One region of the Sinorhizobium sp. GQ132 genome, then DNA from elsewhere that is predicted to be linked to it. Evidence: predicted binding sites of a transcription regulator. Region 1 holds the regulator's gene; each other region holds the start of a gene.
What was found. Region 1 encodes LexA, which represses DNA repair genes until DNA is damaged. Its sites were predicted from a motif close to TGTTCNNNNTGTGTTCNG; they were not measured.
Positions count from the first base shown of each region.

Region 1 (10,603 bases):
TCGATCAGGTCACTCTGATCGGCATCCACGCCGCCGACCTCAGCGCTGCCAACTTCGTCTTTGCGGGCGCGGAGTTCGCCTTCGTCTGACGCAGGTAAGATTTGTCGGTAACAAAGCTGAATGGGGTGGTTTTTTGGAGGCCTCGCCCGGAATTGAACCGGGGTACAAGGATTTGCAGGCTTGCATCCAATGTTGAAATTATTGCAGAAATGGTTGGCGTGTCGCAGTCATCCTCGACCGGGCACTCGGGGTAGACCCACTGCATCCAGTGTGCCTTCAGCCAAGCGGTAGAAATGGGCCTTGTCTCGTGAGACGAGTGCCTCCAGCGGCAGATGAAGGAACGTATGTCCCGCGCTGTAACCCGTTGCCACCATCATCCCGAGAGGGCGTGCTGCCTCGGCGGTTTCCACTGACATAAAGTCTACGAGCTCTTCGTAGGGACGAGAGCCCTTCCCGCGGAAGATTGCGCCGCGCCAGATTTCAGGCTCATTGAGGTCCACCACTTTTTGCATTGATTCCGCCTCCTGTACGCAATCGCAGGTAGCACGCAGCAAGGATTGACGATAATGAAAATTCACAGACCTTGCGCCGATCGCGGGCACGCGAGCTTACGTCCGCACCGCGCGCACCGGCATCCAGCTCTATGCCGGCCATGAGGTCGGCAAGCCGGCAATTTATGTCGTGAAGGTGTACGGGGCCTTCAATTCAGGGCCGATCTGTCCTGAAAAGTGATGACGATTTCCGTAAGTTCAAAGTCAATGCAAGCAAAGGTGTCAGGAGCGTCGCTCGCGCCCAATTTCAAGAATGCATTGAGCTGAGCACGATCCAAGAACGGAGACGACGAGGCAATGGGTAGCAGAGACAGTATTTCGCCGTCGACGCTCTTTGCAAACGCTTGTGGATCTCCATCAAGGATGTGGACACCGGAAATTTCGACAATGCCGGTCGCGTAGTCGTCGGTCCCAGGCGGCGGGAGCGGTCCGGGCATGCCGAGGTCGTGGCATAGCTCTGTCCGGAAGGTGATTTTCCCAGTCTCAAATCCGAAGTCGAGAAATGATGCGTCGTGAAGCCGTAGCGCTCGTTGAACATTGCTAGCTTCATTTGTTCCCCCGTCTGACCCGTTTTGGGCGCTACCGAGATCGCCGTCGCGCGCTCGGCAGGTAGCCCTTGCATTAATCCGCCTCCTGGACGCCTCGCGGGTAGCACGCAGCAAGGATTGACCACAATGAAATTCACAGACCTTGCACCGATCGCGGGCACGCGGCCGCCTTCCATTCCCCAAGGTCGAGGGCGATTTACCGCATAGCTCGCCTCTTCAGGCGAGCTATCGTTACAGTTGTCTCAATCGTGATTGCAATTTGCGAAGCCGTCGCTTAGGCCTTGATTCATGCATTTCGAGCACAGAGGAAAACCAGCTTTGGCGTGGAAACTGTTCGCGTGCCTTAACGTGCTCTTTGGTCTTGCCGAGCTAGGGCTTTTGATGGGCGGCTTTGGTGAGCTCACAATGTGGAGAGTCGTGAACGATATCTTCTCTGTCTTAGCAACTAGTGTAATCGTGCTCTATGCTTTCGGACCAGTATGTTTCTCACAGGGCCTTCGCAGGGGCGTCGCAGTTGCACTTACTTTGCACGTCATCGCTGAATTTGCAGACGCGCTTTGGACGATTTACGTGTCCTACACATCTGTCGATGCAGACCTTACGCCAATTGGCGCGTGGATACTTTTGGCCTTCTTGTGTATCATCAATTACTTCACCATGCTTGCCACTTGGAGATACAGCATAGGTCAGGCAGGAGGAAGTGGTTCTTTGCCGGCTCAGATCGCGGTGCCGATCGCGCGGCGTTCAAGGCCACACTGATCATGAGCGCCAAGCTCACCGACATCGATCCGCAGGCCTGGCTTGCCAACACTCTGGCTCGTATCGCCGACGCCCGGATCATCAGGCTCGAGGACCTGCTCCCGTGGAATTGGCACCAACGAAGTCTCTAAAGATCAGTGCCTAACCTGCGCCCCCTGATCTCATTCGTGAATTTTCCCCACCGCCGCACTTTCGAGAAGAAGGCAATGCAATGAGGGTCATAGCAATCACTTCCATGCTCGTCGGAACGAGCGATTACCCTCTCGTTCCTGGATCCAAGTTGGAAAAATTGGGGAAGTTCTTAGGAGTTCCAGACCGCTGGGATTTCGGTATCGAAGACGAATTCACGTGCCAGTTGGGATATGCCGATTTTGAGTTTTCTTTGCGAACACGTAGCAATTGTGTCGAAGTTGAGAGGGTGTGGCTCGAACTGTGGAATGCACATCATAGTGAGCCGCAACCGAAAAGGTCTGCTATACGTCTAGTCGAGGGGATTGAGGTCGACCTCGGCGGCTTCCAACCGGGCATCTCGTTATCATCTGCTAAAGCACTGTTAGCCTCGTTGCGGATTTTCTACGAGGAATTCAGTCAAGCCGATGGCAGCGAGATAGTCAGCAAAATCGTTCTCGAGACGAAGTCCGAATTATACTTTTTCCAGGGCGATTATGAGCCCCGGCTCATGGAGATACACTTTTTCGCTGGCGACGAATAACCCGCTGTTACGCGTGGCCCTCGCCGGATGCATACAGCAAACGCTACGAGGTTCTCCCTGTGAACGAAGTTCCGAAAATTAAATTGTTCTTTGAATGGGGTGGTGGAGTTCTTTGGTGCGCCAATGACGCTGCTCATCAACGCTTTGACGTAGGGCCTATTGAGGACAAGCTGTCTTTGCCGAATGAAATCCGAGAGCGATTGCACGGCATGGCAGTGTGGCATGATACAGCACTGGATTGGAACAATCCTCCGGGATCTAGCCCATGGTCAAAAGCAGAAGATCTCAGATTTGCCGAAGCAGTTTACCAGCTTGTTGAGGAGATCAGACGGGAACTTGGGCCCGGCTATGAAGTCATCAGCGAACATTGCCCCGTCTATTGAATTCAATTGGGATGTCGGCACTCCCTCTGCGGCAATTCGTCAGATGCGGAACTCGTCGAGAATTACATGCATGGCGCGGATCGCAATGTTTACGGTAAGCATCCGGTGAAGGCCGCAGCTAGAGACCTTCAAGAATTTTCGGCATGATTTGCGAATGACTAGCTTGCCTCAGGGTCCGAAATGCCGACAGCAGATCTGAGTGGATGGCCTTTGGATAAGGTCTCGAAGGCGACGGCGTAGCGTTTCCTCAAGCCTGGGGCGCGAAGATTATTTTCCAAGACGGAGAGTGCGTCGGCGCGGTTCCCATGGGAGACCATCTGCGCTGCGGCCAAAAACAGGTACCAATGCCGTTGCTTGAGCATTCGCTCATCGCCCCGTTCGTAAATCTTGATCAAGTCATGTGGAGTTCGGATCTCATCAAGAAGTGGGGCTGGCCATCGTTCAATAAAGGCAACAATCTCACGAATACGCGCCTTCATTTGATCGCTGCCGCTTGCAAACCATCTAACGTGTTGCTCCTTTGGTGCAGTGAACTCAATTGGCTGGCTCACGATGATTTCTGGCGCATCCGCCAAAAGAGATTTGTTGCCCGCCACCAGTTCTAGCGTCGCCTTGGTTACAGATCTCATGCCAAGCCGCATGGCCGGGTGAAGGTGCATTTCTTCGTCCGGCTGATACGTGGGGAAGCAATCCGCTGCGAAAACGATGTCCTGCTCGGCTTCCTCCAGGATTCGCATGTAGGTAAACGAACCCTCTCGTCGTTCGAAGCCCAAGAGCGCCAGTCTTTCATCGCCGACGGAGTTTAGCGCCGCAAGCAGGTCAGCTTTAATCTCTTTTTGGGTCCGCACCGTGTTTCCCTTTAACTTCCAATCACCGTCTCACAGGGCCGCAGGTCAGGCAGCTTGATCTCTTCGTCTTGACCGGCGTTAGCCTCCAACTCCTCGAGCTGCAACTCCATCTGTTCGAGAAGCCTGGCCTTGCGCTCCGAGCGGCTGCCATGGATGTCGCGCTTCAGCTTCTCGATCTCGAGCCGGAGCCGGGCAATCAGTGCCTCCGAGTGCGAGTTCACCGCCTGGGCCCGAGCGGCAACGGGTTCCGCCTCACCTCGTGCCGCGCGTTCTGCGAGGATCATCGCGTGCGCACTGGTGAGGTCGTCGGCAAGCTGATCGGCCGCATCGATCATGACGGCATGGAATCATATTCGCTCCCGCCGTGCCAGCGGTTTGCTCATCCCGCCGACGTCGACGCCAGGTTTTTTGCGGCATTCGCCAGTCGCCAGTCGATGCATTCGATCAGATAGCCGAGCTGCGCCGGCGTGATCACGGCCGTGCCATCGGCCGGGCGGTTTCCAAACGAAATCCGACCAAGCGCAAGGCAAAGAAAAATGACCCGCCGGTCTTGTAGAACGATGTTGCACGGATTTGCCGAGTGTGCCGGGAAGCCGTTGAAAATCAAGGGAATCCAGTTGCAACGAGATGCGACATCCGCATTCGCACAACACGAAGCTCTCTGCCACTTATCGCTTTGATATCATTGTGGAAAATTTTGGAGGCCTCGCCCGGAATTGAACCGGGGTACAAGGATTTGCAGTCCTCTGCGTCACCACTCCGCCACGAGGCCTCTACGATTTGCGATTTTTCAAATCGTGGCGCGGATTTAGAATGATTGCCCGCAATCCGCAAGAGGGTACATTTGGAATAGGGTCTTTTTTATTCTGTATAATATGGCTTCGGTTCTGTGGAGGCGTGGCCATAGCGCCCCAAGGCGCAATGCCCCCACTTCTAACGCGTTGAAATTGCGTACTTCCGTGAGAAACGCCTGCACACCTCGTCGGGAGCCTAGTGGTACCGCCGGATGAGGCCGACAAGCCTGCCTTGGATCTTGACCCGATCCGGACCGAATATCCGTGTCTCGTAAGCCGGATTGGCGGCTTCGAGCGCAATAGAGGCGCCCTTGCGACGGAAACGCTTCAGAGTTGCTTCCTCGTCGTCGATCAGGGCGACGACGATATCCCCGGGGGTGGCAGTGCTTCCGTTCCGGATGATCACCGTATCGCCATCGAGGATGCCGGCCTCGATCATCGAATCACCCTTGATCTCGAGAGCGTAGTGCTCGCCGCTGCCGATCATTTCGACCGGTACGGAAATATCGTGCATGTTGTTCTGGATTGCGGAAATCGGCACGCCGGCGGCAATGCGTCCCATGACCGGGACAGCGACCGACGCGATCTCGGCCAGGGGCGCCGGTTTCGGTGCAGGGGGCGGGGCCGCAGGCTTGCCCAGACTGCCTTCGATCACGCTCGGCGAAAAGCCGCGGCGGACCTGCGAAACACCGGCATAGGCCTCCGGCAGCTTGATGACTTCGAGGGCTCGAGCGCGATTCGGTAGCCGGCGAATGAACCCGCGCTCTTCGAGTGCGGTGATCAGACGGTGGATGCCCGATTTGGAGGCAAGGTCGAGGGCATCTTTCATCTCGTCGAAGGACGGCGGAACCCCGGATTCCTTCATTCGTTCATGAATGAACAGAAGCAATTCCTGTTGCTTGCGGGTCAGCATGGCGTCACTCCAGAATCGCGAAACAAATCAAGAACAGAACCTATATGTTCCATATGTGTTCCGCAAGTGCCTAAAATTCCGTGAATACCGCTTGCTGCTGAATGCCTGTCCGCTTCCGATCCGGCGTGTCGTTGGCGATCGCTCGGAATGTCGGGGCAGGGGCGTACGCTCACTTACAGCGGCCGGCCCAGTCGCTCACCTATGCCATGCTAATAGGCAAGCCGCAGTCCGCCCGGCGTAAGAACGTCGAATTCAGGCTCGGGATAGGGCCCGTACCACTGGGTATAGGTCGTGTTGGTCGAGCCTGTGCTGGCGCACCCCGAAAGGGCGAAGAGGGAAAAAATTACGGCTGCCACCAAAGATTTAACAGGCATGTTTTTCTCCACTCGCGGGAGTTGCCCAGACCTCGAACGGGTCAGACTAAAACTTTCTCTCAAATCAGCTTTTTTGGCAAGCGCAGGCGAGCCGCGGCATCGACCGAGCTCTGGCAGCCTGACGTCCGGCATCGGTGGAAGTTACCTCAGGTAAGACCTGTCACCTAGGTGTCCGGGCTGGACAAGAGGGGAATGGTGGAGTCGAAGGGAGTCGAACCCTCGACCTCCGCAGTGCGATTGCGGCGCTCTCCCAACTGAGCTACGACCCCACTGGTCACTCGTTGTATAAGATTTTTCGGCCCCGCGCGCCAGTGCATTCCGTCTGCCGGCTTCACCCTTGCCGCCCGGTAGGGCACGCTGCAATTCATCCACCCGAATATCGCCCCTTCGCGATGGAGTCCCAAAGCAGCTTCTTCCGCTCCGGCAGGTGACGCAAAGCGTCGGAAGGGCAGGGCAGCCATGAGCCTTGCGGGTGGGGAAGACGGCCATCAGTGACGAGAAGTCGGGAATTCCGGCGTGCCCGGATCAATTCTGAAATGGCGGAAGAGGTGGGATTCGAACCCACGGTACGCTTTCACGCACGCCGGTTTTCAAGACCGGTGCCTTAAACCGCTCGGCCACTCTTCCAGGTGATTGCGGAGCTTCGTGAAATTCGTTTCCGAGTTCTCGATGGACCGGCGATCGCCACCGGGTTTGCTGCCCATTCACCAACGGCTGGCTTTTTAGCAGCTTTGATCACAGCGTCAACTTGCTCCGGAGCATTTGCTTGCATTCGAGGCGTGCCGCGCCGCATGCGCCCATGGCACGGTTGTGGGCCATCGTCACGGGCGCCGTCCGCTGTCCGGCGCTGCAGGCGGACTTTCGTCGCCTGCCCGAGCGACGTAGGCCGCGACGTCCCGGCTTCTGCCGTCCAGGAGCGCCGCTCCGGCAAGCAGATAAACGGCAATCGCCAACATCGACAGGAGCATTATGCCTAAGGGGAGGCCGGTTGCCGCCCGTCGCTCCGGCGGCCCATAATCGTATCTGTCGTCCATTGCGATATCCTCTCGGACGTTGGGCCGGAGCACGGGCAGCACGCCAACCGGGGACGGAGCCTCAGAGTTGCACCGACGGGAAGCTTCGGCCAGCTCTGAGGCCGCCGCACCCCGCGGCCGACGAGCCGCGTGGGTACTTATTGCGATATGTGTCGGCAGGGAAACCCGGCAACGGGTTTCGGACCTTTGGCGCGCTCTATCGGACTATGGTCCAGCGGCTCATTTACGTTTCGTAAACCATAGCGAGCGTTTTTTAGCGTCCGTTCGTCCTCCGGTTCGCAATTTTGCCTTGTTGTTGTCATGATTGTTCGGCTGTTCCGTTTCGGGACGGCGAAATTCTCGCGGGGGAACTACTGCACGATTGCGACGATCGTTGCGCGTTCGGTCGGATGCGTGAGCGCTGCAGGAGCGGATTTCGGGTGCGGCTTTGCGAATGATCTTGTGGGACAGATGACATCCAATAACGGTGCGGCATATCTTGTGAGGGGGCTCCGTCTCGCAGCGGTTCCGTTGCTTTGCGCGGTGCTTGCGGCCTGCGGATCGACGACGTCGAGCGTCAAGAAGACCAAGTCGCGGAGCAAGGAATACTTCGCCGAGTCCGTCTATGGCGTCAAAGCCAGCCCCAGAGTCGCTACCGGAAACAACATTCCCAAGGGCGGTGGCCGCTACCAGGTAGGCAAACCCTATCAGGTCAAAGGCAAGTGGTATCAGCCGAAGGAGGATTTCGGCTACAACAAGAGCGGGATGGCCTCCTGGTACGGGTCTGCCTTCCATGGCCGGCTGACGGCCAATGGCGAGGTCTATGACAAGCATCACCTTTCGGCCGCTCACCCGACGTTTCCGCTGCCGAGCTATGCGCGCGTGACCAACCTGGAGAACGGCACGTCCGTCATCGTCCGTGTCAATGATCGCGGCCCCTATGAATACGGCCGGATCATCGACGTCTCTTCGAAGACCGCCGACCTGCTGGACATCAAGCGCAAGGGCAGCGCCAATGTTCGCGTTCAATATGTCGGTCGTGCGCCGCTCGAAGGCAATGACATGCCCTACCTCATGGCCTCGTACGTCAGGAAAGGCGACCGTGGCCCGAGCGTGATGCCGGAAGGGCAGATCGCCTCAGGCGTTATGGTGGCTTCCAACGAGCCGCTGCGCGACATGGTTCCGAATCTCCGCGCCGTTCCGGTTCCGAACAGATCGACGCTCGATGCCGGCGTGCCGGTGAACGCGCTCGCAAAGCCGGCGCAGGCCTCGGCGGCACCAAGCGCCTTCGACGAATTCGTCGTTCTGCCGCAGATCGGCCCCATGCCGACGTCGCGCCCGCAATTGATCCCGCTGCCGGATGGCAGCATAGCCTATGCTGCGGCCTATGTCGAAGTTCGCGTCAGCGACAAGCCGTCGCCCTTCGAGGCGATCATGGTCGATCGCAATCCGCTGACCCCCGATTCCATTCTCGCCTATGCGAAGCGCCAGTACCGAAACGCCGACTCGCGCTGACGCCGGTTGAAGAGGGCTTTTCGCGCTGATATGCCCATGCAGAACCGGAGTTTCTCATGCGCATGAAGTGGCTTGCGGTCGTAGGGTTCCTCGCGGCCATCGTTTCGGGGCAAGCGGTCGCGCAGACGCCCGCCTTCGACACCAAAGCGAAGCAGATATATCTCGTCGATGCCGAGACGGGCACAGTGCTCTTTTCACGCGACGAGGATGCACCCGTCCCGCCTGCCTCGCTCGCCAAACTCATGGCGATGGAGGTGGTTTTCGAAGCCCTGGATAAGGGCGACCTGACGTCCGAGACGAGTTTCGAGGTTTCTGAACATGCGTGGCGTACAGGCGGGGCCCCCTCCGGCACTGCAACGATGTTCGCCGCGATCAAATCCAGGATCCGCGTTGCGGATCTCATCCAGGGCGCAACGGTGCAACTCGCCAACGATGCGTGCATTGTCCTGGCTGAGGGAATTGCTGGCAGCGAGGCTGCTTTTGCCGAACTGATGACCAAGCGGGCCCGCGAGCTGGGGCTGCCGGTCGCCACATTCAGGAATGCCACGGGGCTGCCGCATCCGGAAAACAAGATCACGATGCGCGAACTCGTCGCCCTTACGCGGCACCTGTACGAGGCGCACCCGAATTACTACCGGCTCTATTCGCAGCCGGAATTCGAGTGGAACAAGATCCTTCAGCGCAACAAGAACCCTCTGATCGCCGCGAATGTCGGCGTCGATGGATTGGCGACCGGCTTTGCGGAGGGTTTCGGCTTCTCGCTCGCCGTCTCGATGCAACGGGGCGACCGCCGGGTCTTTCTCGCGATGGGGGGCCTCGAGAGCGAAAAGGAGAGAATCGACGAGAGCCGCAGGGTCCTGGATTGGGCGATGACCGCTTTCGAGAAACGGCGCATTTTCGCAGATGGTGAAACCATCGGAGAGGCGAGCGTCTACGGCGGTGCGGATTCCCGGGTGGCGCTCGTGGCGGGCGGCCCGGTCGACGTTCTGCTGCCGGTAAAAAATCCCGAACGGCTGACGGCACGCATCGTCTACAAATGGCCGCTCAACGCACCCGTCGCTGCCGGTCAGCAGGTCGGCGTCGTCAAGCTCTGGAACGGGGACAAGCTGCTGCGGGAAGTTCCCGTGAAGACGGCGAGGGCGGTCGAGTCCGGAACGCTCACGAGCCGGGCGCTCGACGCGCTGCAGGAACTGCTGTTCTTCTGGCTGTGACAAATGCGCTTTGCGACGGTTCCTTCCGCGGGACCGATCGGCTAAACAGAGACGATAATGCACGCCGATCCGGGAATTGAAGTGTCGCTGACCAAGGGTTTGTTCATAACATTCGAGGGGGGAGAGGGGGCCGGCAAGTCGACCCAGATGCGCCTTCTTGCGCAAGCGCTGAGCGCGCGCGGCTACCGCGTGCTCACCACGCGCGAGCCGGGAGGCTCCGCGGGTGCCGAAGCCGTTCGCCACGTCCTTCTTTCGGGCGCGGCGGAGTCCTTCGGAGTCCGGATGGAGGCGATCCTCTTTGCGGCCGCCCGCAGCGACCACGTCGAGGAGGTGATCCGGCCGGCGCTCCAGCAAGGAACGATGGTCCTTTGCGATCGGTTCATGGATTCCTCGCGCGTCTATCAGGGCGTGACCGGCAATCTGGAACCGGCCTTCGTCGAGACCATGGAACGCGTTGCGGTGAACGGTGTCATTCCCGACTGCACCATCATTTTCGATCTTCCCGCCTCGGTCGGGCTGGAGCGCGCCCGCCGCCGCGCCGCAAACGACCGTCCCGACCGATTTGAAAAGGAACAGTTGGCGACGCATGAAAAGCGGCGCGAAGCCTTTCTCGATATTGCCGCGGCCGATCCGGAACGATGCCGCGTCGTCGATGCCAACCGTCCGCCGACCGCGATCGCTGCCGAAGTATTGAGTCTGGTCGAGGCGCTATTGCCGCTTGAGGGCAAACCGCACCCCTCGAATGCGGAAGCGACGTCATGACCCCGGAACAGCCAGGTGTGCTGGAGGGCGCGCTTGCTCCCGTGATGAACAGCAAGCTCTTCGGTCATCAGGAGGCGGAAGCCTTTCTCGCGCAGAGCTACCGGTCCGGAAAGGGTCATCACGCGATCCTGATCGAAGGGCAAGAGGGGATAGGCAAGGCCACACTCGCCTTCCGCTTCGCCAATCATGTCCTGAGCCATCCGGATCCGGCAGACGCCCC
Region 1 is NZ_JCAXDX010000013.1:4,231-14,833, reverse strand. It holds gene AC6CIG_RS24885 (calcium-binding protein) at 1-89, shown strand, start outside; gene AC6CIG_RS24880 (hypothetical protein) at 228-512, opposite strand; gene AC6CIG_RS24875 (hypothetical protein) at 701-988, opposite strand; gene AC6CIG_RS24870 (hypothetical protein) at 1,418-1,858, shown strand; partial or broken gene AC6CIG_RS24865 (transposase domain-containing protein) at 1,789-1,989, shown strand; gene AC6CIG_RS24860 (hypothetical protein) at 2,070-2,570, shown strand; gene AC6CIG_RS24855 (immunity protein CdiI family protein) at 2,630-2,953, shown strand; gene AC6CIG_RS24850 (hypothetical protein) at 3,112-3,801, opposite strand; partial or broken gene AC6CIG_RS24845 (IS66 family transposase) at 3,864-4,085, opposite strand; gene AC6CIG_RS24840 (hypothetical protein) at 4,181-4,408, opposite strand; tRNA gene AC6CIG_RS24835 (tRNA-Cys) at 4,500-4,573, opposite strand; gene lexA (transcriptional repressor LexA) at 4,792-5,508, opposite strand; gene AC6CIG_RS24825 (hypothetical protein) at 5,718-5,882, opposite strand; tRNA gene AC6CIG_RS24820 (tRNA-Ala) at 6,076-6,151, opposite strand; tRNA gene AC6CIG_RS24815 (tRNA-Ser) at 6,420-6,509, opposite strand; gene AC6CIG_RS24810 (hypothetical protein) at 6,704-6,916, opposite strand; gene AC6CIG_RS24805 (septal ring lytic transglycosylase RlpA family protein) at 7,367-8,410, shown strand; gene AC6CIG_RS24800 (D-alanyl-D-alanine carboxypeptidase family protein) at 8,467-9,621, shown strand; gene tmk (dTMP kinase) at 9,679-10,383, shown strand; gene AC6CIG_RS24790 (DNA polymerase III subunit delta') at 10,380-10,603, shown strand, end outside.

Region 2 (10,603 bases), on a different contig from region 1:
GCGGCGCGGGCCTGTTCGGCGCGGCGCAGGACCAGGCTGTGCGGATCGTATTCATAACCGGCATCGATGACGTCCTGTTCGTCCATCGAGGTGAGCACCGTCACGCCAAGCAGGCAGAGGTTCGAGCCTCTTGCCGCTTCGACGGCCGATCTCATCGCCTTCGGATAGGCGTGCAGCGTCAGCATCGACACGCCCATCTTGACGATGTTCTCCACGCCCTTGGCCACCGTGTTGTCGATGTCGAGCAGCTTCATGTCGAGGAAGATCTGCTTGCCGCCTGCAGCGAGGTCACGCGCGAAATCGAGGCCGCCGGCGAAGGCCAGTTGATAGCCGATCTTATAGAAGAGGACTTCCTCGCCGAGCGTCGAGACGATTTTCTCGGCCTCGGTCACCGTTGGAAGATCAAGGCCGACGATCAGCCGGTCGCGCGCGCTTGTGCTCATATCGAGATCACCCCTGCCAGAACTCCATCGGCGTCCAGTCGCATGTGACGGCGCGATCCGCAAGACGGAAGGCGAAGAGATTGCCGCCGCCCGGCGGTTGATCGGCGCTGCGGGCGATCGCCGTGCCCGTCATCCGGCATTTGAGCAGCGTACCGACACCGCCATGGCCGATGAAGGCGATGGGTACCGCCGGATCGTGCCGGTCGAGGGCCTGGAAGACGGCCCTTGAGATTCGCGCCTGGGCGTCGACGGCACGCTCCCAGCCCTTGAAGCTCTCTTCGGGTCGGGCAAAGAACTGATCGGCCGCCTTCTCGAACGCCTCCGGCGGCAGGAAGCCGGTCGCGGAACGATCGTTCTCGCCCATCTCCTCGTCCGTTTCGACCGGGATGCCGGCAGCGTCGGCCAGGAACCGCGCCGTTTCGATCGCCTTCTTCTCGCCACTGGCGACGATGCGTCCGAGCGAACGGACCCATGGCCGTTTCGCCGTGGCGCGCATGCGTTCTTCGCCGAGTTCGGACAGACCCCATTGTGGCACGGAGACGGCGGGATCGATTCTGACCTGCGGATGGGTGAGATAGATGCCGAACACCGGAGGTGGCGCCGTCAGTGCGTCTTGCGGTAGATCCACAGCTGCGCCGGCGGAATGTTGCGCACGACGAAGTCGAAATGCTGGATTCGGTAGCGGTCCGGCATGGCGACGACCGGCGACATCGGACCGTAGGAGATCTGAACGACCGGGCGGCCGAAGGGAATGCGCGAGAGCAGGTCTTCGATGAGTTCGACGCGGCGATGCATCGGGAAATTCAACAGCGGCACGGCGGAAATGACGCTGTCGAACTGCTGATCCTTGAAGGCCCCAAGCGTCCGGGAAAGGTCGAAGGCGTCGCCGTTGATGAAATGCACGCCGTCGAAATGCGCCTTGAGTTGATTGTAGAACTCGGTGGAGTATTCGATGGAAACCAGCTTTTCAGGCTCTATGCCGCGCTCGAGGATCGCCTTGGTGATCACCCCGGTGCCGGGGCCAAGCTCGAGGACCGGCAGACCGGATTCCGGTTCGACTACGCTGGCCATGCGGCGTGCGGTGATGGCGGATGTCGGGAGGATCGCGCCGACCGCGCGAGTATTGCTCATCCAGCCCTTGAAGAAGCGGATCTCTTCGTCGAATTTCCGACCGAATTTTTCCTTCACCCTCAAGCGCAAGCTCATCGAATCCCCTCGCAGTATGATTTGCAGTTGCGCTCTTATCGTGATTCGTGCGGCTGCGTGAGCGCTTATTCATAATGTGCTTCCATCTGCGGCAAAAACAAGTCCGACTGCGTCTAGAAACGACAGATCATGAACGATGCGCGACGGGTACATATGAAAAAGCCCGCCGAACGGCGGGCCCTTATCGCAGTCTGCGGCATGTTGTTACACGCGCATCGGCATCAGCACGTAGAGCGCATCCTCCGCGGCAAGATCGCGCACGAGCGTCGGCGAACCGGGATCGGCCAGCAGGAAGACCGCCTCGCTGCCGGTCAGTTGCCCGGTGATGTCGAGCAGATATTTGGCGTTGAACCCGATCTCGAGCGGATCGCTTTCGTAGCCGACCGGCAGTTCTTCGGTGGCGCTGCCGGAATCCGGATTGTTCACGGTCAGCGTCATCTGGCCGTCGGCAAGCGCAAGCTTCACGGCGCGGCCGCGTTCGGAAGAGATCGTGGAGACACGGTCGACGGCCTGCGAGAAGGACTGGCAATCGACGCGCAGTTCCTTGTCGTTGCTGGCGGGGATCACGCGCTGATAGTCGGGGAAGGTTCCGTCGATCAGCTTCGACGTCATGACGATGGAGCCGATCGTCAGGCGGATCTTCGCGTCCGAGACTTCGACCGTCACCACCACGTCCGGATTGTCGAGCAGTTTCTGCAGCTCGCTGACGGTCTTGCGCGGAATGATGATGCCGGGCATGCCCTCGGAGCCCGAAGGCGCTTCGACATCCGCACGGGCGAGCCGGTGGCCGTCGGTCGCGACGGCGCGCAGCTTCAGGTCGCCGTTGTTCTCGACCGTGTGCACGAAGATGCCGTTCAAATAGTAGCGTGTCTCTTCCGTCGAGATGGCGAACTGGGTGCGGTCGATCAGCATCTTCAGATCGGGCGCCTTCAGGCGGAAGGAGTGCGAGAACGTGCCGGCGGTCAGATCCGGAAAATCCGACTGCGGCAAGCACTGCAGCGAAAACTTGGAGCGGCCGGAGGCGACCGTCATCGCCGTGCCTTCCGCATTGGTGACCAGCAGCACCTCCGAGCCGTCCGGCAGCTTGCGGACGATGTCGTAGAGCAGATGCGCCGGAACGGTGGTGGCGCCGGCCTGTTCCACCTGCGCAGGCGTCGCCTCGGTGATCTCCAGGTCGAGGTCGGTCGCCTTCATTTCGAGGCTGGCGCCGTCAGAGCGCAGGAGCACGTTCGAAAGGATCGGGATGGTGTTTCGCCGTTCGACCACGCGGTGGACATGGTTCAGCGATTTCAAAAGGTTGGACCGCTCGAGAGTAATACGCATGGATGCTACCGCTTTCAACCATTGCCGCGCGGGCGAGGGGACCGCCGCGGCGTCAACTGCGTGCCCGGCCGCTCGGCCGGAAGGATGTGGACCGGCAAAATGGCAGAAAGAGAGCCGCAAAAGCAAGGGGTTTTGAGGCCTCTTCCCCAAATGCGAGACTGCATGCGCGGCCCGCCCTTGCCCCGGGCTCCCCGCTCACTCATAAAGGGCGCGAGCCCGGCTTGGCCGGAATGGTCGATCGGAATGATCGGGCCGGGAGTGATTGGGAAGGCGGCGTTGCAAAAGCAGCAATCCACGGATGCATCCGAAAAGGACCGGCGGCGCGCTTTTCGCCTGCACGATATCAACATTCCTGCGCGCCCGCTGGAGCCGTGCCTTTATCTCGTGGCAACGCCGATCGGCAATCTCGGCGACATCACGCTGAGAGCCCTCGAGACGCTTGCGGGGGCCGATGTGCTCGCCTGCGAGGACACGCGGGTGACGCGGGTGCTGCTGGACCGCTACGGTATCGTCAATCGGCCCACCGCCTATCACGAGCACAATGCCGCCGAGGCGGGGCCGCGGCTGCTTGCGGCACTCGGCGATGGGAAATCGGTGGCGCTCGTCTCCGATGCCGGTACGCCGCTCGTCTCCGATCCGGGCTACCGCCTGGCGCAGCAGGCGGTCGAGGCGGGATACCGGGTCGTTCCCATACCTGGCCCCTCGGCGCCGCTTGCCGCCCTCGTCGGCTCCGGCCTGCCGAGCGATGCCTTCCTCTTCGCAGGCTTTCTGCCGGTGAAGGACAAGGCGAAGCGCGACCGGCTCGCCGAACTCGCGTCCGTTCCCGCCACTCTCATCTTCTTCGAGTCCCCGCATCGCATTGCCGCGACCGTCACTGCTGCCGCGCAGGTCCTCGGCGCAGACAGGAGGGCGGCCGTCTGCCGCGAACTGACCAAGACCTTCGAGGAGTTCCGCCGCGGAACGCTCGGCGAACTCGCGGCGAGTTACGACGAAAGCGCCAATGTGAAAGGCGAGATCGTCCTCGTGATCGGTCCGCCGGAGGCAAAGCCCCAGCCGGAGGCGGCCGACGTCGACGCCTTGCTCAAGGAACTCGCCCGCGACCTGCCGATGGGCAAGGCCGCGACCGAGGCGGCGCGCCGCACGGGGCTGGCGCGCAAGGAGCTTTACGACCGGCTCCTTCATCTCAAGGATAGCGATGAAGGCTGAGCGACCGGACACCCGCAAGCTGAAGGCGCTGAAGCGGGGCCACATCGCCGAATACCGCGCCGCACTCTGCCTGATGCTCAAGGGCTATCGCATCGTTGCCATGCGCTATCGCACCAGGCTCGGCGAGATCGACATCATCGCCCGGCGCGGCGACGTGGTCGCCTGCGTCGAAGTAAAGGCCCGGATGAGCCTGGACGATGCGGTCTTCGCCGTGACCGACACGGCGCAACGGCGCATCCGGGCGGCAAGCGATCTCTGGCTGTCGCGTCAGGGCGATTTCCACCGCCTGTCGGTGCGATACGACATTGTCGCCGTAGCGCCGTGGCGTTGGCCGCGACACCTGCCGGACGCCTTTTGATAGGCGGGAGCGGCAGGAGCCTTCTTGCCTAACCACGGTACGCATTCTACATCTTGCGGGCTTTTCGGCGGTGCCGCCTCGTCGCGAATCGAGGGGCGGAGCATCGCGTCGAATTGCCGTATAATTCGATTTCTGACCGGCGCCGGTCGAAGGAACTATGCGCATCGTGGATCCAATCGGGAACGGGAAAATGGCAGGAATCGTCAATGTCGGGGTCCAGATGGACCATGTTTCGGGCATCACCATTGCGGGCGATTCGACCTTCGCGATGAGCTTGGAGGCGCAGGCCCGAGGCTACCGCCTGTTCCACTACACGCCCGAAAAGCTGTCGCTCCGGGACGGCAGGGTCTATGCGACCGCGCAGCAGATGCGGTTGCGCGACGTCAAGGGCGACCACTTCACCCTCGGCGAAGAGGAGCGGATCGATCTTTCGACCATGGACGTCATCCTGCTTCGCCAGGATCCGCCATTCGACATGGCCTATATCACTTCGACGCATCTGCTCGAACGGCTGCACCCGAAGACGCTGGTCGTCAACGATCCGGCCTGGGTCAGGAACTCGCCTGAGAAGATCTTCGTGACCGAGTTTCCGGATCTGATGCCCAAGACCCTGATCACTCGCGACCCGGACGAGATCGCCCGCTTCCGCCAGGAGATGGGCGACATCATCCTGAAACCACTCTACGGCAATGGCGGCGCCGGCGTGTTCCACTCCGCGCGTGACGACCGCAATTTCTCGTCGCTCCTCGAAATGTTCGCGCAGATGTTCCGCGAGCCCTATATCGCCCAGGAATATCTGCCGGCGGTGCGCAAGGGCGACAAGCGCATCCTGCTCGTCGACGGCGAACCGGTCGGAGCGATCAATCGCGTTCCGGCCGAGCACGATTCGCGCTCCAACATGCATGTGGGTGGGCGCGCGGAGGCAACCGACCTGACGGCGCGCGAGCGGGAGATCTGCGACCGCATCGGCCCGGCGCTGAAGGAACGCGGCTTCCTCTTCGTCGGCATCGACGTGATCGGCGATTACCTGACCGAGATCAACGTCACTTCGCCGACCGGCATCCGCGAGGTGAAGAAGTTCGGCGGTGCCGATGTCGCAAGCCTGCTCTGGGACGCGATCGAGAAGAAGCGCGCCTGATCTTTACGGGCCGCCACTCTCGCTCTTGATGTTCTATTATTGTTCTTGTTTTCAAGCGTATTCCGTGCAAGATTTGCGGTTACAACCGATTTTGGTTGTGACGGCGTGTGTGGGCCGCCGTGCTGGAGCGGGATTGCGGACGGACGATGAGCCTCCGCGCTCCGCTCGAAATCAGGGGGCAGTATGGTCGCGCGCGTCAGCACGGTTGCGTTTCAGGGTATCGAGGGCGTTCCGGTCGACGTCCAGGTGATGGTTGCACCCGGCAAGGTCGGTATGCAGATCGTCGGACTGCCGGACAAGGCGGTGGCCGAAAGCCGCGAGCGCGTCCAGGCGGCGCTTCATGCATCGGGACTGGCGCTTCCCGCCAAGCGGGTGACCGTCAATCTGGCGCCGGCGGACCTACCGAAAGAAGGAAGCCATTTCGATCTCGCCATCGCGCTCGGCCTGATGGCGGCGCTCGGCGCTGTGCCTGCGGACGCGCTGTCCGGCTATGTCGTCATCGGCGAACTCAATCTCGACGGCACCATCGCAGCCGTCGCCGGCGCGCTGCCGGCGGCGATCGGCGCGAATGCGCTCGGCAAGGGACTGATCTGCCCGGCGGAAAGCGGGCCCGAGGCGGCCTGGGCCGGATCGGAAATCGATATTCTCGCCCCGCGCAGCCTGATCGCCATCGCCAATCATTTCCGCGGCACGCAGGTGCTCTCCCGCCCCGAGCCGGCGGTCCGGGCGGCCGCCGAGGGCCTTCCCGATCTTGCCGACATCAAGGGCCAGGAAAGCGCCAAGCGGGCGCTGGAGGTCGCGGCGGCGGGCAATCACAATCTGCTGATGGTCGGTCCGCCCGGGTCGGGCAAGTCGATGCTTGCGGCGCGGCTCCCCTCCATCCTGCCGCCGCTTTCGCCCGCCGAACTGCTCGAAGTCTCGATGATCCATTCGATCGCCGGGCAATTGCCGGGCGGCAAGCTCTCGGACCGCCGGCCCTTCCGCGCGCCGCACCATTCCGCCACCATGGCGGCGCTGATCGGCGGCGGCTTCCGCGCGAAGCCGGGAGAGGCGTCGCTCGCCCATAACGGCGTGCTCTTTCTCGACGAGCTTCCGGAATTTGCACCACAGACGCTCGACGCTCTGCGCCAGCCGCTCGAAACCGCCACCTGCATCATCGCGCGGGCCAATCATCGCGTCACCTATCCGGCGGCGATCCAGCTCATTGCCGCCATGAACCCCTGCCGCTGCGGCATGGCCGGCGAGCCGGGCCGGAGCTGCGCCCGCGGGCCGCGCTGCATGGCCGATTATCAGGCGCGGATCTCCGGGCCGCTGATGGATCGCATCGATATCCGCGTCGACGTCCCGGCCGTCAGCGCCGCCGACTTGATCCGCCCCGGCACATCCGAGCCGAGCGCCGCCGTCGCCCGCCGCGTCGCCCGCGCCCGCGAGCTGCAGAGAGACCGCTTCGCCGGCCTCGGTCATCCCGAGCTGACGAGCAACGCCCGCTCATCGACGACGATGATCGAAAAGATCGCCGAACCCGACGCCGCCGGCCTGCAGCTTCTGCGCGACGCGGCGGAGAAGATGAAATTCTCGGCGCGCGGCTATCACCGGGTGCTGAAGGTCGCCCGCACCCTCGCCGACCTCGACGAGGCGCCGACGGTCGGCCGCATCCATCTCGCCGAAGCGATCTCCTACAGGGTGGCGGGAGAGAGACTACCCGTCGCCGCGTAGGGGGCCGGCGTCGATGGAAAAAGCGGTCACCCTGCAGACGGGAGAGGCCGGGCAAAGGGCCGAAAATTCGATTTGATTTCATTTCGACGGAGAAGAAGGGAGCTGCGGGTTTGCCGCGAGTCCCTTCGCCCCGCCTGCGGGGAGAAGGTGGCCGGCAGGCCGATCAGGGGCGCTCGCCGGCACCTCCGGCGCTACGCTCCCAATCCCTCGAACAGCACCGTCGAAAGATATCGTTCGGCAAAGGACGGTATGATCACGACGATATTCTTGCCGGCATTTTCCCCGCGCTGTCCCACCTCTATCGCCGCCTGGAGCGCGGCACCGGCGGAGATGCCGACCGGCACGCCTTCGAGTCTTGCGACGAGCCGCGCCGCCTCTATGGCCTCGCCGGCATTTACCGTGACGACTTCGTCATAGACGCTCGTGTCAAGGATCGCCGGTGCGAAACCCGCGCCGATACCCTGGATCTTGTGCGGACCCGGGGCGCCGCCGGAAAGGATAGGGGATTCTTCGGGCTCGACGGCGATCACCTTGACCGACGGCTTGCGGGCTTTAAGCACCTGGCCGGCACCGGTGATGGTGCCGCCGGTGCCGATGCCGGACACGAGGATGTCGACTGCGCCTTCCGTGTCGTTCCAGATCTCCTCGGCGGTGGTCTTGCGGTGGATTTCCGGATTGGCCGGGTTTTCGAACTGCTGCGGAATGATCGCGTCGGGCAGCGTCTCGGTGAGTTCCTGGGCCTTGGCGATTGCGCCCTTCATGCCCTTGGCGCCTTCCGTCAGCACCAGTTCGGCGCCGAGAAGCGTCAGCATCTTGCGGCGCTCGACCGACATCGTCTCGGGCATGGTGAGGATCAGCCTGTAGCCCTTGGCGGCCGCGACGAAGGCGAGTGCTATGCCCGTATTGCCCGAAGTCGGCTCTACCAGCGTCGTGCGGCCGGGCGTGATCTTCCCTTGCGCCTCGAGCGATTCGATCATCGCGACGCCGATGCGGTCCTTGACGGAGCCGATCGGGTTGAAGAATTCGAGCTTGGCGAGCAGGTTCGCCTTCACGCCCTTTTCCTTGGCGAGCTTGTCCAGCCGCACGATGGGAGTGTCGCCGATCGTCTCGGTGATCGAAGAAAAGACGCGGCCGCGGCCGGGCTTGCGCGCTTCAGGCATAGGTTTCTCCCTTCGTTTTTTAAATCGTCGCTGCGACAATAGGAGCTATGCGCGCTTGCTTCCAGAGCGGGAAAGCCCTGGATCGATGATGCTGAAGGAAAAAACCGTTGAGAAGCGGCCGGCGGGGGAATCTTTTTTCAGGTCGCGCGGGTCGCAATGTAGGCGGCCGTTCCGGCGAGAATGCCCGCCGCGGCCCGGTTCAGGACCTTCAGCGCCTGCGGCTCTTTCAGGAGCGAGCGGGCGCGGGCCGCAAGCAGCATATAGGGCAGCAGCACGGCAAGAAGCACGAGGAAAGTCGCGACGAGCAGCAGGCCGTAGTCGCGGATCCCTATCGAGGCGAGGTCGATCAGCGTCGGAACGAGCGCCACGTAGAAAAGCATCGTCTTGGGATTGCCGAGCGTGACCGTCAGGCCCGAGATGAAGGAGAGCGCCGCACTCGTCGACTTCCGCGCCTCGATGTTCTGCGACAGGAGCCCGGCCGTCCAGAGCTTCCAGGCGATATAGCCGAGATAGAGCGCTCCGGCGATCTTCACGACCAGAAACGCGGTCGTGAATGTCTGGGCGATGAAGGCGAGCCCGAGAACCACCGCCGTCAGATAGACCATGTCGCCGACGATGAGGCCGAGGCCCATGAAGAAGGTTTCCCGAAAGCCCGATCCCAGGGCTCGGGCAACGAGCGCCGTCACGCCCGGGCCGGGAATGATGCCGGCGATGAAGAGAGCGCCGCTATAGGCGAGAAGAGCCGCAAGTGTCACGATCGTTCCTCCTGATAGGGGCGGGTGTACCGCAATCTGCCGCAAAGGAAAATCCGGGTGTCCCCCGCATCTACGCGCGAAAATTGATCGGGTGACAAGAACGGCGTTGCCCTTGGCGGTAGAGCCGTACACTTTCCGGAAAAACATGGGAGACCGGCGCACCATGCCCGAAATTCAGAACCTCCTGGGCTTCGCCCTGATCGCATTCGGCATGGTGCTGACGCCGGGGCCGAACATGATCTATCTGATCTCCCGCTCGATCTGCCAGGGACCGGGGGCGGGACTGATCTCGCTCGGGGGCATAGCGCTCGGCTTCGTCTGTTACATGGTGTCTGCCGCGCTCGGCATTACCGCCCTGCTTCTGGCGGTTCCCTTTGCCTATGACGCCCTTCGTTTCGCAGGTGCGCTTTACCTGCTTTACCTTGCCTGGCAGGCCGTTCGTCCCGGCGGCCGCTCGATTTTTCAAGTGCGGGACCTCCCGAAGGATCGCCCGCGCAAGCTCTTCGCGATGGGCCTCTTCACCAGCCTGCTCAATCCGAAGGTAGCCATCCTTTACGTGTCGCTGCTGCCGCAATTCATCCGCCCCGAGGCCGGCAACGTGCTTGCGCAGTCGCTGATCTTCGGCAGCGTGCAGATCGCGATCAGCGTCAGCGTCAATGCGCTGATCGCGATGACCGCCGGAGCGGTGGCCGCCTTCCTCTCCGGTCGGCCGTCCTTCGTGCTGGTGCAGCGTTGGCTCATGAGCACGGCGCTGGCGGGTCTTGCCATCAGCATGGCCTCGGAGGCCCGGCGTTAGAGGCTTTCCTCCGCCGGACGCTTGGCGGACGATGACGATGGCCAAAGGGTCCAGCCGAGATTGGTGCCCGCGGCAGCGATGAGGATCGCGACCGAGCCCGCGATCTGCACCGGCTGCAGAGCGTGTCCGAACGCGATGCGGTCAACCAGGATCGCGGCCACCGGATAGATGAAGGAAAGGGCGCCGGTCATGTGGGTCGGCAGCTTCTGTATGGCGCCGTAAAGCAGAATATACATGATGCCGGTATGAACCACGCCGACGGTCAGGAGCAGCGTCCACTGGAGCGTTCCCTGCGGCAGCGGCGCGACGAGGGCGAAGGGGGCGAGCATGGCCGCTCCGGTGATGACCTGCACCAGCGCGATCAGATGCGGCGGCGTGCCCTTGAGGAGCTTGGTAACGAGCGCCGCGATGGCGTAGAAGAAGGCGGCGCCGAGCGACAGTGCTATCCCGGTGAGATAGTCGCTGGGCTCATAAGTGCCCGCGGGCTTGGCGAGGACGATCG
Region 2 is NZ_JCAXDX010000004.1:261,553-272,155, reverse strand. It holds gene pyrF (orotidine-5'-phosphate decarboxylase) at 1-443, opposite strand, end outside; gene AC6CIG_RS12950 (histidine phosphatase family protein) at 451-1,032, opposite strand; gene pmtA (phospholipid N-methyltransferase PmtA) at 1,047-1,649, opposite strand; gene dnaN (DNA polymerase III subunit beta) at 1,854-2,972, opposite strand; gene rsmI (16S rRNA (cytidine(1402)-2'-O)-methyltransferase) at 3,216-4,178, shown strand; gene AC6CIG_RS12930 (YraN family protein) at 4,168-4,536, shown strand; gene gshB (glutathione synthase) at 4,727-5,674, shown strand; gene AC6CIG_RS12920 (YifB family Mg chelatase-like AAA ATPase) at 5,858-7,390, shown strand; gene cysK (cysteine synthase A) at 7,582-8,550, opposite strand; gene AC6CIG_RS12910 (LysE family translocator) at 8,688-9,305, opposite strand; gene AC6CIG_RS12905 (LysE family translocator) at 9,469-10,101, shown strand; gene AC6CIG_RS12900 (DMT family transporter) at 10,098-10,603, opposite strand, start outside.
Region 2: a site for LexA is predicted at 5,704-5,721, ahead of AC6CIG_RS12920 (YifB family Mg chelatase-like AAA ATPase). Genes of this name have one in related genera too.

Region 3 (10,603 bases), on a different contig from region 1:
TCGCCGATGCGGCGCTCCTCGCAAGCCTTGCCGACGAGACACCGGAAGGCCGCTCCATCGTGGCGCTCGCCACCGGCGCGTTCGGGCGCCGGGCACCCGAGGCCGGGATCGATGCGGTCGTGCCCTTTGCCGCGGAAACCCGGTTGTCCGGCATCGACCATGGCGGCCGCCGGCTGCGCAAGGGCGCGATCGACTCGGTCCTGAGATTTGCCGGCCTGTCCGACAGCGAGACACCCCAGGAATTCCGGCAGGCGGTCGACAAGGTCGCCCGAACCGGCGGCACGCCGCTCGCCGTCGCCGACGGCAACCGGCTGCTCGGCGTGGTCCACCTGAAGGACATCGTCAAGCCGGGAATCAAGGAGCGCTTCTCCGAACTGCGGGCCATGGGTATCCGCACGGTCATGGTGACCGGTGACAACCCGATCACTGCCGCGGCAATCGCCTCGGAGGCCGGCGTCGACGATTTCCTTGCCGAAGCGACGCCGCAGGACAAGCTCGCTTATATCCGCAAGGAACAGAAGGGCGGCCGGCTGATTGCCATGTGCGGCGACGGCACCAATGATGCGCCGGCGCTCGCCCAGGCGGATGTGGGCGTCGCCATGCAGACCGGCACGCAAGCCGCCCGCGAAGCGGCCAACATGGTGGACCTCGATTCGAGCCCGACGAAGCTGATCGAGATCGTCGAGATTGGCAAGCAATTGCTGATGACGCGCGGTTCTCTCACGACCTTCTCGATCGCCAACGACGTGGCGAAATACTTCGCCATCATCCCGGCGCTCTTCGTCACCACCTATCCGGCGCTCGGCGTGCTGAACGTCATGGGCCTGGCGTCGCCGCAGTCGGCTATCCTGTCGGCCGTCATCTTCAACGCGCTGATCATCGTGGCGCTCATTCCGCTGGCGTTGAAAGGCGTGAGCTACCGTCCCGTCGGCGCGGCAGCCCTGCTTCGCCGCAATCTCCTCGTCTACGGCCTCGGCGGCCTGGTCCTGCCCTTCGCGGGCATCAAACTGATCGACCTTGCCGTCTCGAACCTCAACCTGGTGTGATCATGCTCAACCAACTCCGTCCCGCACTCGTCCTGACCTTCGCACTCGCCCTCATTACCGGGCTCGGCTATCCGCTGCTGATCACCGGCGTGGCGCAAGCACTGATGCCGGCAGAGGCGAATGGCAGCCTCGTCCGCAAGGACGGTGTCCTCGTCGGATCGCAACTCATCGGCCAGAATTTCGCCTCGAAGAAATATTTCTGGCCGCGTCCTTCGGCGACCGGCCCGGAGCCCTACAATGCCGGTGCTTCGAGCGGTTCCAATCTCGGGACGACTTCCGACAAGCTGAAGGAGCGTGTCAGGGCCGATATCCAGAGGCTTCGCGCCGCGGGCATAGGGGGTGATATCCCCGCCGACGCCGGCATGGCTTCCGGATCGGGTCTCGACCCGCATGTCTCGCCCGAATTCGCCAGGGTTCAGATCGCCCGGGTTGCGGAAGCGCGCGGACTTCCGGAGGCGGAAGTGGGCGCGCTCGTCGACAGGGCCACGCAGGGCCGTCTGTTCGGGATCATAGGCGAGCCACGCGTCAATGTGCTAGAACTGAACCTTGCCTTGGACGCGCCGAGGACCTGATCGAGCTCGAGACGTTGCATGCCCGACGATGATCGCGACCTGAAGAGCCGCCCCGATCCGGACGCCCTGCTGGCGCTCGCCGAACAGGGCAGGAAAGGCAAACTAACCGTCTTTCTTGGTGCCGCACCCGGTGTCGGCAAGACCTATGCGATGCTGACGCGTGCGCGGCGCCTCAAGGAAGAAGGCGGCGATATCGTCATCGGGCTCGTCGAAACGCATGGACGCGGCGAGACCGCGGCCCTGCTCGAGGGGCTCGAAGTTCTGCCGCGTCGTCAGGTGCTCCACAACGGACGGACGCTCCACGAATTCGATCTGGACGCGGCGCTGGCGCGCCGCCCGCGCGTCATCCTGGTCGACGAGCTCGCCCATACCAATTTCGGCGAAAGCCGCCATCCCAAGCGCTACCAGGATATAGAGGAACTGGTCGATGCCGGCATAGACGTGTGGACGGCACTCAACATCCAGCACCTGGAAAGCCTCTCGGACGTGGTTGCGCAGATTGCCAGCGTGCCGGTGCGCGAGCGCGTCCCCGACACCGTTCTCAATCGCGCTGACGATGTCCTGCTCGTGGACCTGCCGCCGGCCGAACTGATCGAGCGGTTGAAGGAGGGCAAGGTTTATCTGCCCGACAACGCCAAGCGCGCCGCCGATCGCTTCTTCCGCCTGGGCAATCTGACGGCGCTGCGCGAACTCGCGCTTCGCCGGACGGCCGACCGGGTCGACGACCAGATGGTCGACTATCTCAGGCAGAACGCGATCGAGGGTCCCTGGGGGGCCGCCGAACGGCTTCTTGTCTGCATCGGTCCCGACCCTTTATCCGAAAAGGTGGTGAGGACGGCAAGCCGGCTCGCTTCGGGCCTGAATGCCGACTGGCTCGTCGTTTCCGTCGAGCGTGCGGACGGTGAGGCAGAGAGCAGCGGGGCGATGCGACAGCTCGACGAGACCTTCCGGCTTGCCGAGCAACTGGGCGCCGAGACGCGCCGTATCGTCGGCAACGACTTCGTGGAAGAAATTCTGAAGCTCGCAAGGCGGGAACATGCGACGCAAATCGTCATCGGCGCGCGCCGCCATCGTTTCCCGCTGCGCCTCTTCCGCCGCTCCTTGCCGGATGCGCTTGCCGCTCGGGCGGCCGGTATCGCCATTCACCTCGTAACGGACGGGAATGAACCCGCGGCAAGCCCGAGGACGAGACGCGGAAGTATGCTTCCGGAAGGATGGGGCCGGGGGGTCGCCATCGCCGCTGCTACGGCTGCAGCCGCGACCGTACTCGGCCTGCTGATCGAGCAATTCGTCGTCCTGCAGAATATCTCGCTTCTCTTTCTTCTGGCTGTGCTCGTCTCGGCGACTTACGCGGGCTATGTCGCTGCGATCGCGGCCGCGCTCATTTCGGTTCTCGCCTACAATTTCTGCTTCATCGAACCGGTCGGCACTTTTACGGTTGCCGAACCGCACGAAGTCTTTGCCCTCTTCGTGTTCCTCGCGGCGGCGATGCTTGCCGGGGGGCTCGCCTCCCGCGTTGGCGAACAGGCGAAGACAGCGAGGCGGCGGGCCGCCGCCACTCAGGCGCTTTACGATTTTTCGCGCAAGCTGTCCGGTACGGCCAATGCCGAGGATGTGCTGTGGGCGGCCGTCACGCAAATCCAGGCGACCCTTCGGCGCAACGCGGCGCTCCTGTTGCCGGAGGACGGAGATGTCCGCTTGATGGCGGCCTGGCCGCCGGATACGGAGCTCGGCCTTACCGACACGATGGCGGCGCGCTGGGCTTTCGAGAAGAAGGAGGCTGCCGGCAACAGTACCGGGACGCTGCCGAACAGCCCCTTCCAGTTCAGGCCGCTCATGAGTCCGCATGGAGTCGTCGGCGTCTTCGGTTTCCTGCAGGAAGACACACCGCTGGAAATAAACGAGGAGCGAGCGCTTGCCGCGATCCTCGACCAGACCGCGATCGCCGTCGACAGAGCGCGTCTCTCGCGCGAGATACTCGACCAGGCTGCGCAACTCGAGGGCGAGAAGTTCCTCGCTGCCCTGCTTTCGTCCATATCCCACGACCTCAGAACGCCGCTCGCCACGATCACCGGAGCTGTGACAAGTCTGCGGCAACTCGGCGAGCGGATGCCGGAGGAGAGCCGGGACGATCTCCTCAAGTCGATCGAGGAGGAGAGCGGCAGGCTCACGCGCTTCGTTTCCAACCTGCTCGACATGACCCGCATCGAAGCCGGAACGGTAAACGCCAAGCGCGATTGGGTCGATGTCGCCGATGTCGTCCATTCGGCTGTGGAGCGTGCGCGGAAGTACTTCCCCGGCCGCGTCTTCGAAACCAGCATTGCTCCGGACTTGCCGTTGATCCGCGGCGATAGCGTATTGCTTGGTCAAGTGATCTTCAACCTGCTCGACAACGCCAACAGGTTTGGCGGTGACGAGCCGGTCAGCGTCTATGGGCGGCGGGAAGAAGATGAAATCGTGCTCTCGGTAACCGACCTCGGTAAAGGCATCGCCCCGGCCGACCTCGGCCATGTCTTCGACAAATTCTTCCGCAAGGGAAAACCGGACGGCCGTTCGCTTGGCACCGGTCTCGGCCTCTCCATCAGCAAGGGCTTCGTCGAGGCGATGGGTGGGTGGATAAAGGCGGAGAGCCCGGCGATGAAGCGCCGCGGTACGCGCATTTCCATGCGGTTCCCGGCGGCTGAAACAGTGGAGAAGGAGCGCGGATGACGGCCGAGCGTATCCTCGTCGTGGACGACGAGCCCCAGATCCAGCGCTTCCTGCGCCCCGCGCTCGCAGCCGCCGGCTACGAGGTGATAGAGGCGGTAAACGGCGCGCAGGCGCTGAAGGCGGCTGCCACGGTGGCGCCGGACGTCGTGATCCTGGATCTCGGCCTTCCCGACATGGACGGCAAGGACGTCGTGGCCAGTATGCGCGCCTGGTCGAAAGTCCCTATCATCATCCTTTCGGCGCGTGACCGTGAAAGCGAGAAGATCGCTGCCCTCGATCTCGGCGCCGACGACTACATAGAGAAGCCCTTCGGAATCGGCGAGCTGACGGCGCGGATCCGCGCGGCGCTGCGCCATCGCATCCAGATGGCAGGGGGCCAGGCGCAGCTTTCGGCGGACGGTCTTTCGATCGACATGGTCAAACGCGTCGTGACGCGTGGCGGCGCGGCGCTCCGACTGACGCCGAAGGAATACGACCTCCTCGTGATGCTCGCACATCACGCTGGCCGCGTGGTCACCCACAGGACGCTGCTTACCTCCGTCTGGGGCGCCGCCCACGGAGAGGACCTGCATTATCTCAGAGTCTTCATCGGTCAGCTGCGTGGCAAGATCGAACGCGACCCCGGCAATCCAAAGATCGTCCGCACCGAACCCGGCGTCGGTTATCGCTTCGTCGGCGACGAGGATTGAGGCGCTTGTGCAACTGACCACATCACCAATTCCCGGCAGCACCGTGAATTCTCTGCAGCCTGAAGTCGCACTTCCTGATCTAGTTGACGTCCGGGGTTGGGCCTCGGCTGTTACTTCCGGTCGTCGCGCCAGATGCGTTCCACAGCAATGAAAGTAAACGACGCCGACCAGGCAATCAGAACGAGCCCGTTCAAACCTTCCAGACCGGCGAGAATTCGCATGTCGCCTGTCGCGTAGACATCGCCGAAGCCCATTGTACTGTAGCAGGTCAGCGAGAAATAGAAGAAGTCTGTGGCGTCTGAGCCTGCCAGTCCTTCGAGTGAACCGAACTCGGGATGATAATGCATCCAGGCAAAGGCCAGAGCGTAAAGTCCGACGCCGAAGAGGTGAGCCATAAAGGCCGACCCGAGAAAAACGACCATTTCAGCTCGTTTTGAAAGGACCTTGCGTCGACGCAGGATCGCTACGCCGGTCATGATTTCAAAATGAGTGGCGCTTGTCACGATGATGAGTGCGGCGGAAAGCAGACAGACCAACACAATCCCTGGCACCTATCAACCTCGCCCTGTGCTCGCCGCAGATGATCGGCGCCTCAAACGCACCAACTCGACTCGGCGACGCTGGTACAACCACCATAGCAGGACATCGTCCGGATTGGGAGTTTCGGTCTGTCGGACCCGTCCCAATGTGCCGTTGCCGAGACCGACGGTGGGCAATAGCGGGAGTACAGGACAATGCATCTCGGGAATTCGGCGCGGTCCGTCGAGCATTTCCTTATTTTCTCTAATAGGAACCCCTGCAAAGCGCCGCCAGAGGACAGCCAGTGCGATGACCATAACGCATTGCTGAACTCTACTGCCACATGGTGCGCATCCGGGCCGCGACATCGATGCGGATCTGCTTTGCGCTGCGCTCGGAGGCATTGGGGCTGGCGACGGGCCAGGTTGCGCTCTCGAAGAACTGAAGCAATGTCGCGGGGATAAAGCGTGTGCGGCTCGCGTAGACATGGCGGTCACCCTGCGCGTGCTGACCGCCGGTGAAGAAGCGTTGCGGCACCATCAGCGTCAAACTGTCCTTGGCGCGTGTCATGCCGACATAGAGAAGCCGCCGCTCCTCCTCCAGCTCATGGCTGGTGCCTGTGGCCAGATCTGACGGAATGCAACCGTCGACGACGTTGAGCATGAAGACGGAGCGCCATTCCTGCCCCTTGGCCGAATGGATGGTCGACAGGATCAGATAGTCCTCGTCGAGCAGCGGTACGCCGGCCTGGTCGCTCGTCGCGTCCGGCGGATCGAGCGTCAGCTCGGTGAGAAAGCGCTCGCGGCTCTGATAGCCGGCGGCGATCTGCTCGAGTTGCACGAGGTCGGCCCGGCGCGTTTCGGCATCCTCGTGTATTCGTTCGAGATGCGGTTCGTACCATATCCGCGCAATCTCGATTTCCATCGGCCATGCGGGTTTGCGCAGGGCCTGCAGCAGCTCGACCAGGGACAGCCAGTCCGAACCGCTCCTCGGCGGAGCGGGGACTTCACCAAGCGCCATCAACGGCTCGGGGCCGGTTGCGATCGTGTCCAGGATCTTGCCTGCGGTCTGCGGGCCGACGCCCGGCAGCATCTGCAGGAGCCGGAAGCCTGCGACGCGGTCACGCGGGTTCTGTGCAAAGCGCAGCACGGCCAGCATGTCCTTAACGTGAGCGCTGTCGAGGAACTTCAGACCTCCGAACTTTACGAAGGGGATGTTGCGGCGGGTCAGTTCCACCTCGAGGGGGCCGCTGTGGCTCGAGGTGCGGAAGAGGACGGCCTGCTGTTTGAGGAGCATTCCGGATTCGCGATTGGCAAGCACCTGCTCGACGATGCAGTTCGCCTGATCGGCCTCGTCCCTCACCGTCAGCAGCTTCGGACGTTCAGCCGACTCGCGATCCGTCCAGAGGTTCTTGGTGAAGCGTTCCCGCGCCAGATCGATGACCCCGTTGGCGGCCGCGAGGATCGGCTGGGTCGAACGGTAGTTGCGGTCGAGGGTGACGATCTCAGCCGGCGGCGAGAACTGCTTCGGAAAATCCAGAATGTTGCGGACCGTTGCCGCCCGGAACGAGTAGATCGACTGCGCGTCGTCGCCGACGACCGTCAGCCCGCGCCCGCCGGGCTTCAGGGCCAGCAGCACTGAAGACTGGAGTCTGTTGGTATCCTGATATTCGTCGACGAGGACATGGTCGAAACGGTTGCCGATATCATCGGCCAGGGAGGGATCGCTGACCATCTGCGCCCAATAGAGAAGCAGGTCGTCGTAGTCGAGGACGTTCTGCGCCTGCTTGGCCTCGACATAGCCGGCAAACAGCTCCTTCAACTGCTGTTCCCAGCCGGACACCCACGGGTACCAGGTGCGGAGCACTTCATTCAGCGGCATTTCCGCGTTCACTGCCCGCGAATAGATCGCCAGGCAGGTGCCCTTGGCCGGAAACCGGCTTTCCATCTTCGAAAAGCCGAGTTCGTGCCGCATGAGGTTGATCAGGTCGGCGCTGTCTTCGCGGTCGTGAATGGTGAACTCCGCATTCAGCCCGATCTGTTCGGCATAGATTCTCAGCAGCCGTGCCCCGATACCGTGAAAGGTGCCCGCCCATGAAAGAGCGTCGGTCGTCGTTGCGGAACTGGGACCGAGCACCTGCGCGCAGATGCGCCCGACGCGGCGCGACATCTCGGCCGCGGCCCTTCGCGAGAAGGTCATCAGCAGAATGCGGCGCGGATCTGCCCCGTTGACGATCAGGTGAGCAACGCGGTGAGCCAGGGTGTTGGTCTTCCCGGAGCCCGCTCCCGCGATGATCAAAAGCGGGCCCGCCTGGGCGCCTTCTCCTGCTCCGATACCATATTCGACGGCGCAGCGCTGTCTCTCGTTCAGTTTCTCCAGATACGCCGCCGTCGCCATTTACTTCCCCTCGATGAGCTCTTTGATATCCGGCCGCGGCCTTAAGAACGGAGGGGGAACATACAAGCCCGATCGGCCGTTGGAAAGTGGGACGTCCCGGATTCGCTCGGACATTGCCGCTTGTAATCAATCGGCCGGCGCGGACCTTTGTCAGCCGGTCGGTGCGGCGGTGAAAACCGCCAGCTGAGCGTCGAAAGCGCGCTTGTATGCGGGCCGCGCTTTGCCGCGGGCCACATAGGCGCAGAGGTTCGGATATTCCTCCAGTATACTCGATCCTTCCAATCTCCGCAGCACCGTCACCATCAGGAGGTCAGCGGCGCTGAACGCTCCGTCGATCCAGTCCGCATTGCCCAGTCGGCCGGAAAGTTCGCCCAGCCGCCTGCGGATGCGTTCGTCGATGAAGGGCAGACGCCGCTCGTACCAGGTCTCGTCGCCTTCCAGATACTCGGCGACCTCGCGATCGACGATCGGCGGCTCCACCGTGTTGAGCGCGGCAAACATCCATGTGATCGCGCGCGCCCGGGCATTCGCATCGTCCGGCAGCAGGCCCGCATGGCGCTCAGCGATATGGAACACGATCGCCCCCGACTCGAACAAAGCGAGACCGCCTTCTTCATAGGTCGGAATCTGCCCGAATGGATGAAGCGCGAGATGCGCGGGTTCCTTCATCGCCTTGAACGAAAGAAGGCGAACGTCGTAAGGCTGGCCCACTTCTTCGAGCGCCCAGCGAACGCGCATGTCACGCGCCATACCCTGGCCGCCATCGGGCGACCGCTCAAAGGCGGTAATGGTAATAGTCATGCTGCTCTCCATCGCTTGTCCGTCTTCAAAACGACCGGCTGAACGCGATTCCGACACCCCATGCGCGAGATAATCCTCGCGGCCGATTCAGTTACAGCACGGTGGTGCGTTCCTGCCGCTGCTAAGCGGAAGAGGCTTCCTGGCAGATTCCGACCCAAAACGTCATAGGAGTTCCGAGACCCGCTGGCGCAGAAATGCTGCCGTCCGCTCGGAAGCAGTCTGCCGATCTTGCCAGTCGTCCTTGACCTTGCCCAGATAGGCCTCACGCGCGTAGATCAACGTGTCAGCTTCCTCGTCCGGCATCTGGCTCGCTGCCCATGTGGCTGCAGCATCCTTGGTGATGAAGTCACCGGTGGCCGATGTGCGCCACATGCGCGCAAGGGTTAGTAACACGTTCCGCTCGTCCCCCTGTAGACTGTCGCCCAGTGAGGGGAGTGCATCGCGCATTGCGCGGCGAATTTGTTCCGGCGGAAGCGAGGGCAGAAGCTCCTCTGCCTCGGGGCCGAACAGTGGAACGGCCTCTTGTCGCGCCTGGGCCAGCACAAGCGTGTTTTCCGGGTCGGACATAGGTAGGGGGAGACCTCCGCATTCAAAGGTGTCCCGCAGCCATTCGCCATAGATGAATTCAGCCCGAGCAGGAAAATCCGGTGCGGCGATATCTGCCCGCAGAAACACCATCAGTTCGATGCAGCGGGGCTCCCCGACCGGACGGGGATGGCGGCCGGACATTCGCAGCAAAGCCGCCAGAAGATCGCGACGCTGTTCGTCAGCCATGGGGCAGTCGACGATCGCGAGGAGGTCGACGTCACTCTGCGGTCGCAAGCCACCCGAAACTGCCGATCCATGCAGATAAACCGCAAGGAGCGCGTCTCGAAGGATGCTGCGGATGGTTTCTGTCGCTGCCAGTGCCTCGTCAATCTGCTGTCTGTCCGTTCGCATGGCTCGATTTACGTGAGTACTACCAGGAGAAAGTGCGTAACGGTTTCCCGTGCGGAAGTGCGTAGTACCAGAGTGTTAGAGCGTTTCACTGGTCCAATGAAACAGTGAAACGCGCTAGAATATGGCAACGAGCGTATCAAGCTCTTGAACCCATACAAGGCAGCTTTCAGTGCGAGCAGACCTTCAGGCAGCCCTCGACTGGCCCGGGTCGCCATCTCGCAGCCACCGGACGTCACCTGGGGAAAGCGCAATTGAGAAAGCGTCGAGGCTGTGGTTGAGCTCGGAAAGCGAGCGCGGGCCGATCAGCGGGATGACACGGCCCTTCTGCGCCAGAACACTCAGAAGCTAATCGATTTCGAGACGACGGCGGGAAATGCCTGAGCGCGCCTGGGTGGTATTCACGACCTTGCAGCACAGGAGCCCGCGGCCCCGCTGCAACTCGGAAGTTCATGCACGAGTGATCTTGCCGGCAGGAGGTGGTCCCCTAGATGGGCAAGGATGGAGCTTCAGGAAAGCGCAGTTGGTGCCGGTCGCGTGAGCGCCTCTCCGGAGATGCGGTATCAGCCGCGCAATCCGGCTGTCATGGCCGAAGTCGAGCGCCTTCTCACGGGCCGCACGCGTGACATTCGTCTAAGAGGTGAGCTCGGTCGCCTGTTCCAGGAGCGTTCGTGGTCGCGTACGGCCAAGATCATTCGCGCGTGGATGATATGGGTGACCTTGCTGGACGTGCTGACGCTGGGTCTCAACGCGATCCTGCTTCCGAAGGCGGTCGTGCTCTCGATGCTTCCGCCGGCCTGCATTGTGCCGCCCGCGGCGCTGGCCACCGCCTATGTCTGGCGAAAACCGCGCGGCGTCCGGCTGCAAAGGATGTCCCTGCTTGCAGGCCTGTTCCTCATCCTCCTTTCGGTCGCGCTGGTGGGCGTGAGCGCGG
Region 3 is NZ_JCAXDX010000007.1:273,162-283,764, forward strand. It holds gene kdpB (potassium-transporting ATPase subunit KdpB) at 1-1,046, shown strand, start outside; gene kdpC (potassium-transporting ATPase subunit KdpC) at 1,049-1,618, shown strand; gene AC6CIG_RS19655 (DUF4118 domain-containing protein) at 1,637-4,327, shown strand; gene AC6CIG_RS19660 (response regulator) at 4,324-5,016, shown strand; gene AC6CIG_RS19665 (potassium channel family protein) at 5,127-5,567, opposite strand; gene AC6CIG_RS19670 (ATP-dependent helicase) at 5,869-7,932, opposite strand; gene AC6CIG_RS19675 (glutathione S-transferase family protein) at 8,083-8,733, opposite strand; gene AC6CIG_RS19680 (aminoglycoside adenylyltransferase family protein) at 8,896-9,672, opposite strand; gene AC6CIG_RS19685 (GGDEF domain-containing protein) at 10,171-10,603, shown strand, end outside.
Region 3: a site for LexA is predicted at 7,976-7,993, ahead of AC6CIG_RS19670 (ATP-dependent helicase). Genes of this name have one in related genera too.